One region of the Acetomicrobium thermoterrenum DSM 13490 genome, then DNA from elsewhere that is predicted to be linked to it. Evidence: riboswitches for the same ligand, from Rfam matches in the RefSeq annotation. Region 1 holds a riboswitch; the other holds the start of a gene.
The links. A riboswitch is a leader RNA that binds a small molecule or an ion and turns the genes downstream of it on or off. The one in region 1 is predicted to bind thiamine pyrophosphate.

Region 1 (5,236 bases):
CATACAAAGCCGACGACGATCTGGTGCCTCCCATGGTCACGCCGGGCAGCGATTATTTAACCAGATATCATTCCTCGACCCATAACGAAAAGGGCTTGCCCACAAGTTCTCCTCAGGAGGCGAGGAAACTGGTCAAGAGGCTTTACGACAAAATAGAGAAAAATAAAGATGATATCATAATGTACAGAGAATTTGACGTAACGAAGTGCGAATATCTGGTGATCTGTTTCGGCGGAGCCGTCAGGGCGGCCAGGCAGGCTGCGATAGAGGCGAAAGAGGAAGGACTGAGCGTAGGCGTACTACAGCTTCAGACGGTATGGCCTTTCCCTGCAGAATACATTAGCGAAATTTCCAAGGGCAAGCGAGGGATAATCGTTCCTGAGATGAACATGGGTCAGATAATCGGTGAAGTGCGAAAAGCCGTTCCCGACGAAATTCCGGTCCTTGGGGCAAATCGTTATGACGGTGAACCCCTGACGCCTAAGGAAATTATCCAAGTCTTGGGCGAGGTGGTATCGTTATGAGCAAAAGATCGTGTGAAGTCAGCTGGAAGGCCTTTTTGAGGGAAGAAAACCTGCCCCATCAGTGGTGTCCAGGTTGCGGCTACGGGGTGATCTTGAAGAGCATGCTTTATGCCTTCGAAAAGGGCGGCCTTGCTCCGAAAGATGTCGTTGTAGTTACGGGGATCGGCTGTTGGGGTAAAGCCGATGATTATCTTTATGCCAATACAGTTCACGTTACACACGGGAGAGCTTTGCCCGTCGCAACGGGCATAAAGGTGGCAAATCCATCTATGAAGGTCATAGCTTTGATGGGCGATGGCGATAGCGCGACAATCGGAGGAAATCATTTGATTCACTCTTCGCGCAGGAACATAGACGTCGTCGCCTTGGTAGCCAATAACCTTAACTACGGAATGACGGGTGGCCAATATTCCTGCACTACGCCGCTTTATTCCAGGACGTCGACATCCTGGTACGGGGATCCTGAGCCGGCGCTCGATGTTTGTCGTATTTCGGAGACGGCCGGAGCAAGTTTCGTCGCCAGGACGACCGTCTATCATGCGACAACGATAGAAAAATATATCGGAATGGCCCTTTCTCACGAAGGTTTTTCCCTGGTGGAAGTGATATCTCCCTGTCCGACCTATTTTGGAAGGTATAACAAGCTCTCCAAAGCGCCGCAAATGCTGAAGTGGCTGAAGGAACAGTCGATACCCATAGAGCGCGTAAAGGACTTATCCGAAGAAGACCTTAAGGAAAAGTTCGTCACCGGAGTATTTGTCGATAAAAAAGGACATTCCTTCCTGTCCCGCTACAGGGAAATACAGTCTCGGGCAAGGAACGAGCTTGAAAGCGAGTGATCGTCCATGAAATACGAAGTTATTTTTGCGGGAATTGGTGGTCAAGGAGTGATTTTAGCCGGTACTTTGCTTGGCGAGGCTGCCGTAGCTTCCGGGCTGAAGGCCTCTCAGACGCAGGCTTACGGAGTATCGGCCAGGGGAGGCTTTACAAAGACGGACGTTGTTATGTCTGATAACGAGATCCTATACCCTTATGCCTTAAGCCCCGATATCGTCGTCGTTTTGGCCGAGGAAGCCCTGGTTCGGAATCTTGATATAGAAAACAAAAACTGCAAAGTGGTTTACGATTCCGGCTTGATTGACGCGTCAAAATACAAGCTGGATTCGAGATTTGTCGGATTTCCCATAACGAAGACTGCCATCGAAATGGGTTCTTCCAGGAGCGCGAACGTGCTTTCCCTGGGGATAGTTGCCAGCTGCTTGAAGGCGATTTCGACTGAGGCGTTGTTTCAAACCTTGGCCGAGGCTTTCTCGCCAAAAATACGGGATATAAACGCTAAGATTCTACAAAAAGGCATTGATGTTGGAAATGAGTTAATTTCTAGCCGTTAGCTTTATGAAGAGGCATTTCAGGGAAAGCTGTTTTTCTCTATTGTTCTTGCTGTAATAAGCTCTTTGTTCATTGTGTGTCGATAAGCCTTTGGACATCTTTGACAACATCCATTGACTTTGCTTTTGATTATGCCTTTGTGATCCCTGTTATGCCTCTTCGACACTTTTGTTTCTGATGCGTTAGATTAAAACTCCTTCCATGGCCTCTCCGAGTCCTGTTGATACCTCTGCCAAAACTTCGGGTTTTTTAAAGTTTGCGACGGCTTTTACTATCGCTTTTGCCCTTATCGAAGGATTCTCCGACTTGAAGATGCCACTTCCGACGAAGACGCCATCACAGCCCAGTTGCATCATCAAAGCGGCATCGGCAGGAGTGGCGATTCCGCCAGCTGCGAAGTTGACGACGGGAAGCCCTCCTGTTGCGCGACACGTTTCCAGCAATTCCAAGGGAACGCGCAGCTCACCGGCGAGGGTTGGCAGGTCCTCTTCGTTTGCCGATAAAAGCTTCTTCAATTGGGCATAGATTGTTCTGACATGCCTTACTGCCTCTATTACGTTGCCCGTGCCGGCTTCCCCCTTGGTTCGGATCATGGTTGCACCTTCGGCAATTCGACGCAGGGCCTCTCCCAGGTCGCGGGCACCGCAAACAAAAGGAGTTTTAAATTCTCTCTTGTTTATGTGATGTTCGTCGTCGGCAGGTGTTAAGACCTCACTTTCGTCTATGAAGTCTACTCCAAGTGCTTCTAGGATCTGCGCCTCGACGAAATGTCCTATGCGCACTTTGGCCATAACCGGTATGGAAACGGCATTTTTTATCTCCAATATCTTTGTAGGGTCGGCCATTCGAGCCACCTTGCCCTCCTTTCGCAAATCTGCAGGCACCTTTTCTAGGGCCATAACGGCCACGGCACCCACATCCTCCGCTATTTTGGCCTGCTCGCTGTTTGTCACGTCCATGATGACTCCTCCGACGAATTGCTTTGCCAGATTTTCTTTGTCGGTGAAGTTGATTTGGTTTTTCACTGCAAGTTCCCCCTTTTTTAGTTTTTCACTTTTATGTTAAGGGGGAGCTATATCTTTGGTTAGTGCCAAATCATGAGAGTTTATATCCTATTTTGGACCCTACCAGAAACATGTGCAGAGTCGTGTTTTTTGGACTGATCGATGTCGCATAATGAACTTATAATAATATGTAAATGGTTATAGCGATTTTTCCCGTTGTTCCATAAACTTTTTTATGAGAATATGTTATATTTGTAAAAGCCAGGGGGCGCTCATGTGCGTGAGCTGAGAGAGAACCCCTAGAACCTGATCCAGGTAATGCTGGCGGAGGGAATGGCGGACAAAAGAAGAACTTTTGTGATGTCCTTTCCCTTCCCATAAAAAATAGCGGGAGGGATTTTTAATTGAGTACGCAACTTGAAATGGCAATGGCTGGCATCATAAGTGGGGAAATGCGGAAAGTTGCAGACGATGAAGGCCTTGCGCCAGAAACTATTCGCGATTTGGTGGCCCATGGCAAAGTCGTTATTCCCAAGAATGTCAACCACGATATAAGAAGGATCAAGGGCATAGGGAAAGGTCTTTCCACCAAGGTGAACACCAATTTGGGTACCAGCGACGAATGCTGCGACCTTGAGCTTGAAGGTCGTAAGCTGAATGCTGCCCTCGATGCCGGTACGGATTCCATCATGGATCTGTCGACTGGAGGCGACCTTGATTCAGCAAGGGCGTTCTTTTTGGAAAAATCGCCCATAATGGTGGGTGCTGTTCCAATTTATGCCGTGGCGAGTGAATTGGCAAGGGAGGACAGACCTCTGGAGGACCTTAGCGTCGAGAGGTTGTTTTCCTCTATTGAAAAACAGTGTCGTCAAGGTGTCGATTATATAACAGTACATTGCGGAGTCAACAGACAGTCGGTGGAGTTTTTGCGAGGTGCAGAGCGCATCATGCCTTGCGTGAGCAGAGGAGGTTCAATCCTGTTGTATTGGATGGAAAAAACGAGACAGGAAAACCCTCTTTACGAATACTTCGATGATTTGCTTCAGATAGCCAAACGTTACGATGTGGTATTAAGTCTGGGAGACGGATTTAGGCCGGGAGCCATAGCGGATGCCATAGACGAACCCCAATTGGCGGAGCTGATGGTCTTAGCTCATTTAGCGAGGAGGGCTAACGATTGGGGAGTGCAAGCCATGATAGAAGGTCCGGGACATGTGCCGATAGAGCACATAAAACCTCATGTAGAGCTTGAAAAACGTCTCACTGACGAGGCGCCTTTTTACGTTTTAGGGCCTCTTCCTACCGATATAGCAGCCGGATATGATCACATTTCCGGAGCGATAGGCGGAGCAATAGCTGCATCGGCGGGAGCCGATTTTCTATGCGACGTGACTCCGGCGGAGCACCTCGGTCTTCCCGATGAAAATGACATATATCTCGGAGTGATCGCCTCGAAATTGGCAGCTCACGTTGGTGACCTTGCTAAAGACGTTAAAGGTGCTCGTGACCAGGACAGAAGGATATCGTTGGCGAGACGAAATTTGGATTGGGAATCGATGATCGCCGAGGCTTTGGATCCGGAATTGGTCCGAATTAAATCACACCTTGCAAGCGACAGGGAAGCTTGCACCATGTGCGGAAAACTTTGTGCTGTTAAATTGAGCAGGCAGGTTTTGCCGTCGAGGGAATAAAAAAAGGGGCGTTCACGCCCCTTTTTTATTTTAACGACAACAGCCGCTCGGTGAGGTTTTCTCGATGATGGCCCTGCAAAACTGGGGAAGGTCGTTAGGTGTTCTGCTGCTTATGAGGTTTCCGTCCACTACTGCTGCCTCATCTACCCAATTCACGCCGGCGTTCACCATGTCGTCTTTTATCGCTCCGACTGACGTGGCTTTCTTTCCTTTGAGTATTCCAGCCGAAATAGGAACCCAACCGGCATGACAGATGAAAGCCACGACTTTGTTGGCTTCATTTAGCTTTCTTACGATATCGAGAGCCTTTTGATATCTCCTGATCTTGTCGGGGGCATATCCGCCCGGTATGACTATGCCGTCGAAGTCGTCGGGATTGACTTCCTCGAAAGACACATCGCTTTTACAGGGATAACCGTGTTTGCCCCTGTACAACTTTCCCTTTTCAGGACCCGCAACTACTGCTTCGGCGCCTTCTTCTATCAATCTGATTTTGGGATACCAAAGCTCCAGATCTTCGTATTCTTCATCTACGAAGAAGAGAAAACGTTTTCCCGTCAGTTTCGACATACGCTCCACCTCCTGACAAATGTTTGGCAATACTTATTTTATTTGATCTGCCAAACTT
Region 2 (5,236 bases), on a different contig from region 1:
CGTTGCCTCGAGCATTCATGAGTGTATCAAGGAGTTGGCGTCCGAATTCGAATCCGCAAAGATAGGAAGGGCCCCTAAAATAGTTGCCGGCGCCTCGGGCAAGCTCGCGTCTCAAATAATGGCAGGGGCTCCTTTTGGCTTATATCTATCCGCGAGTCCGGAATGGACTGAAAAGCTTCGAAAAGAAGGCTTTTTGTTCGATGTATTTCCCATGGCTTTATCTTTCCTTGTGGCATGGTGGGCGAAGGACGAGCCTATTTCTACCGAAGCTTTCAAGGAAAAGGATGTCCGCTTATCCATCGCCGACACTAAAGCTGCGCCCTTCGGCAAAGCCGCTGCACATTATCTGCAATCTCAGGGCATTTACGATGAGCTGTTAGAGGAAAAAAGACTTGTGATAACGGGCAATGTCGAACAGGCTGCGCTGGCCGTCAAAAGCGGAGGAGCAGATATAGGAATGTTCTCCTTATCGATAGCAAAAAAGCTGAACAAAGGAAGATATACCGTGCTGCCCGTGGAACCGTTGCAAAACAGCGGTGGCCTGGTCAAGGAAAGATATTCGGAGAACCTCAAGGCCTTCTGGGAATACATAAGATCCGAAAGGGCCAACGAAACATGGATCAAATGGGGTTTTGAGCCAGTGCAAGGGAAATGATTCCGTCTCTTTTCGTAAGCTTAAAGGTATTAGCGGCCGACATTCCCCTGCTACTTTTTTTAGGAACGTCGATTGGCTGGATCTTGGCAAAAAAGAACTTCAGGGGGAAGAACTTGGTTTACAACCTCATTATATTGCCGATCGCTCTTCCTCCTTCCGTTGTAGGTTTATACCTTCTCATGGCGCTGGGACGTATCCCGTATCTGAAAGAGGCAAATATACTTTTTTCCTTTACCGCTGCCGTCATAGCTCCTCTTTTTCCCGCCCTTCCGATAATGATACAGGCCGCTAAATCGGGTTTCAGCGCTGTAGACGAAAAGCTGGAAGCGGCAGCCCGCACTCTTGGCGACAGCGAATTCAAGGTGTTTCGGAGGGTGACCTTCCCCCTGGCTAAACCTTACATCATCGGAGGACTTGCCTTATCCTCCATGAGAGCCCTTGGGGAATTCGGCGTAACCTTAATGATAGCGGGGAACATACCCGGCAGAACCCAGACTTTGCCGCTTTTCATATACAGCAGCGTAGAATCCATGAGTTTTTTTGAGGCAAATATTGCTGCCATCTTGCTGACGGCATTGGGAATTGCCAGCCTATTGATTGTAAAGAGGATGGGAGGTAAGGCGTGAAAGATTGTTTAGAGGCTACATTCTTCAAAAGATTAGGCAATTTTAGTCTTGACGTTTCACTCGGACTCAAAGAGGAGATAGGAGTGCTCTTCGGCCCCAGCGGTGCCGGAAAGAGTCAAACCCTGAAAATACTGGCAGGCATAGTAAAGCCCGACAAAGGGCGCATAAACCTCATGGATCGCCTTTTATACGACTCTTCCTCTTCCGTCTTTATAAGGGCGGCAAAGAGAAAGATCGGGTTGGTATTTCAGGAGCTTGCCCTATTTCCCCATCTGACGGTCTTGGAAAATGTCGCATATGGCCTAAAGGGGCCGAATAGGTGGCGCTTAGCAAAAAGTTGGCTAGACGCCATGAGGCTCGAAGGATTTTACGACAGAATGCCCGATCAACTATCCGGTGGACAGAGGCAACGCGTTGCGCTGGCAAGGGCCTTGGCGCCAAAACCTGATCTTTTGCTCTTAGATGAACCCTTCAGCGCCCTCGAAGGACCGTTGCGTCGGGCGTTGAGAAGAGAGCTGAAAAAGCTTTTCGAAAGGGTCAAAACTCCAATTCTATACGTGACCCACGACATCGAGGACGTCTGCTCTCTGGCTAATAGGGTCTTTATCATGCGCGACGGATCGATAATGGCCGACCTCGAGGCAAGCAAGCTCTGGGACCCTTTAAGTCAGGCTAACATTTGGCATTCCCTGGGATGGGGAACTTTAATACGAGGCGAAATAGCAATAAATGACGGCTATCACTGGTTCACATGGCAAAAGGGGAGGTTGAGGCTCTCGCCCTCTAAAGAGTTGACCGCAGGTAAGGCGACGGTTTTCATCCCTCCCGACCAGATAAAACTCATTTATCCCAATCTTCCCGTGGATCATGAACTGCAACCTAACACACAGGAGGGAACGATAGTGGAGAAAATGGAGTTAAACGGATCCGTCAGACTCTATATCTTCGGAGCCGATGTAGAGTGGCATGCGGAGTACTCTAAAGATTCATACCTAACCCTAAACCTGCGGGAGGGGCATCCCATATTTTTCAGCATCAAACCGTCGAGCATAACGGTATTGACGGATGAGGAGGGTTGTTCTGCGAACTGATCGATAGCCCCTCGTGAAGTGCCTTAAGATACATGGCCCTTCTCAAATGCAAAGTTTGTGATAGAATGAAAACACAAGTCCCGGGGGAGTCGGGTAACCGACTGAGAGGAAGCTTTTGACAGCTTCGACCCTTAGAACCTGATCCGGGTCATGCCGGCGGAGGGAAGGTAAAAAATTTTGCAATATCAATTTAAAGTGCAGCCTTTCCCTGCATGCCGACTGATCCTAAAAGAGGAGGTCGGCAATTTTTGTTGAAGGTTTGCGGTATCACAAAGATCTATCCTAACCTGACGGTGTTCAGGAATATAAATTTTTCCACCGAACGCGGAAGCTTTGTCGTCTTTCTTGGCCCCTCGGGGTGCGGTAAAAGCACTCTATTCAGAGTCATAGCCGGGATAGAAGGAAGAGACAGCGGCCATATCGAATGGAAGGGCGAGAAGGTTAGCGATCTGAAGGACGAAGCCGCTATGATGCTGCAAAAGGACCTGCTTTTGCCTTGGTCCACCCTTTTGGATAACGTCTTGATCCCTGCAAAAGTCCTGGGCAAAGACCTTCAAAGGGAACGCAATAAGGCCATCGGCCTCCTGTCCCGTTTCGGCCTGTCGGGATTTGAAGATTACTTTCCCTATCAAGTCTCGGGAGGAATGCGCCAAAGGGCGGCACTGGTGAGAACTCTTCTCTTCGACAGAGAAATACTGCTCCTCGATGAGCCTCTATCTGCCCTGGATGCCCTCACCAGGAGGTTGCTGCAGAAAGAAATCCTTCGCATCCAGCTAGAGTTTGAAAAGACCGTCCTGATGATTACTCACGACATCAAAGAGGCCCTCCTCCTCGCCGACAGGATATTTTTGCTGTCTCATCTGCCCACAGGAATCATCAAAGAAATAGACATGAGAGATATGCCTAAACCCAGGCAAAGCCTGGGGCCAAAGTTGGCCGCTATGGAAGAGGAAATATTCTCCATACTGAGAGGTGAGCTGGTAGATGCATAGGAAGGCTCCCTTTCTTTTGATGACCTCCATCTTGGTCATATGGGAACTTGTGGTACGCCTTCTCGACGTACCCAAATTCATACTTCCCCCTCCCACAATCGTCCTACAGACAACTTTATTGCAGACTCCTCTTTTAGCCGGCCATGCCCTCGTAACAGCCCTGGAGATTGGCCTGGGCTTATGTTTAAGCCTTGCCATCTCACTGCCGCTTTCGATAATCATGTTCAAACATCCCTCCATAGATGCCGCCTTAACGCCATTCCTGGTCGCCTCTCAGGCGATCCCCGTGTTTGCCGTGGCACCTCTTTTGGTCGTTTGGTTCGGTTATGGTCTTTTGAGCAAAATAGTCATGGCAACGATAGTGATCTTTTTCCCCCTTACGGTCTCCACATATTCTGGCTTTAAACAGGTCGATTCCGATCTGGAGATCATCTTCGACCTCCTCGATGCCCCCTTCCGAAAAAAGATGAGGCTTCTCTACTGGCCCGCTGCTCTGCCGTCCTTTTTTTCAGGACTTAAGGTTGCAGTGGCAGTGGCCACCATCGGAGCGGTTCTGGGAGAATGGGTGGGAGCTCAAAGGGGGTTAGGATATTTGATGATTCAAATGAACGCAAGGTTGCGGACCGATATGCTTTTCGCCGCACTGGTTTGGCTAAGTTTAATGGGCATGGGGCTTTGGCTGTTGGTCAGCAGATTGGAGAAACGCTTTCTCTTCTGGCTCAACAACAAGGAATGACTGATTCGAGACATAAGCTCCATTGGGTAACTGTAAATACATAATTATTCATGAATAGGAGGTTGTAAAAATGAAACGGATGTGTTTGACATTTTTGTTGATCCTGGCTCTTGCGGTCCCGGCGATGGGAAAGGAAATTACCCTGATCCTGGACTGGTTTCCCAACGTGGACCACATTCCGCTATATGTCGCACAACAGAAAGGATATTTCGACGAAGAGGGCTTAGAGGTAAAGATAATACCCCCATCCGAAAGCGCCGATGCTCTCAAGCTTGCAGCAGCAGGCAGAGCGGAATTGGGCATAAGCTACGAACCGCAGGCATTGGTAGCTGCATCGGAGGGAATACCCCTGCTTGTCGTGGGCAGACTTATTGGCCATCCTCTTTCCACAGTATTGTATATCGAAGGACGCGGCATCAATAAACCGCAGGATTTGAATGGCAAACCCATGGGATATACTGTTGCCGGAATGGAGGACGTGTTGGCTAAGGCATTTTGCGAGCTCAACGAAGTGACAGATTACGACCTGGTGCACGTAGAATTTGCTATTGTGCCTTCCCTCGTATCGGGAAGAGTTGACTCAGTCATGGGCGGCTTTAGAAACTACGAAGTGGTGGAACTGGAATTAAAAGGCTACAAACCCGGTTATTTTGCCCTGGAAGAACACGGCTTTCCCGATTATGACGAATTGGTCGTCGTTGCCAACCCCACTTTCGCAAAGAAAAATCCGGAAGCTATAAGATCCATCAGAAAAGCCCTTTCAAGAGCAACTGAATACACCTTAAAAAATCCGAAGGAGGCACTTGCGGTATACTTGAAGGCCGTCCCGGAATCCGATGAGAAGCTCGAAAAGCTGGCCTTCGAGAAGACACTGCCCTTCTATGCTGAAAGCCAAATTTTGGATGCAGAACGCTGGAGGACCTTTGCCGACTTTGCGCATAAAGTCGGCCTCATCGAGCGCCCCGTAGATGTGGAGCCTCTCCTGTGGAAGGATTAAAGATTCTGGAGAAGAAAGCAGGAATGTAAAATGACAAAGACCGCGCTAAGAAATCTAATTTTAGCGGCCTTGTTCGCCGCAATGGCCGTTCTCCTTTCGGGATTGAGCATTCCCGTCGGTCCGACACGCTGTTTCCCCT

Region 2: it holds a riboswitch for thiamine pyrophosphate, as region 1 does, so the genes downstream of both, BLU12_RS08975 (ABC transporter ATP-binding protein) here and thiC (phosphomethylpyrimidine synthase ThiC) in region 1, are expected to answer to the same signal.

What each region holds. Positions count from the first base shown of each region.
Region 1 is NZ_FNPD01000014.1:23,729-28,964, reverse strand. Features, by position in the region: gene BLU12_RS09495 (2-oxoacid:acceptor oxidoreductase subunit alpha) at 1-524, shown strand, start outside; gene BLU12_RS09490 (thiamine pyrophosphate-dependent enzyme) at 521-1,363, shown strand; gene BLU12_RS09485 (2-oxoacid:acceptor oxidoreductase family protein) at 1,370-1,915, shown strand; gene pdxS (pyridoxal 5'-phosphate synthase lyase subunit PdxS) at 2,096-2,872, opposite strand; TPP riboswitch at 3,172-3,268, shown strand; gene thiC (phosphomethylpyrimidine synthase ThiC) at 3,322-4,608, shown strand; gene BLU12_RS09470 (type 1 glutamine amidotransferase domain-containing protein) at 4,639-5,178, opposite strand.
Region 2 is NZ_FNPD01000012.1:29,810-35,045, forward strand. Features, by position in the region: gene modA (molybdate ABC transporter substrate-binding protein) at 1-655, shown strand, start outside; gene modB (molybdate ABC transporter permease subunit) at 652-1,281, shown strand; gene BLU12_RS08970 (ABC transporter ATP-binding protein) at 1,278-2,372, shown strand; TPP riboswitch at 2,445-2,554, shown strand; gene BLU12_RS08975 (ABC transporter ATP-binding protein) at 2,621-3,364, shown strand; gene BLU12_RS08980 (ABC transporter permease) at 3,357-4,100, shown strand; gene BLU12_RS08985 (ABC transporter substrate-binding protein) at 4,171-5,097, shown strand; gene thiW (energy coupling factor transporter S component ThiW) at 5,128-5,236, shown strand, end outside.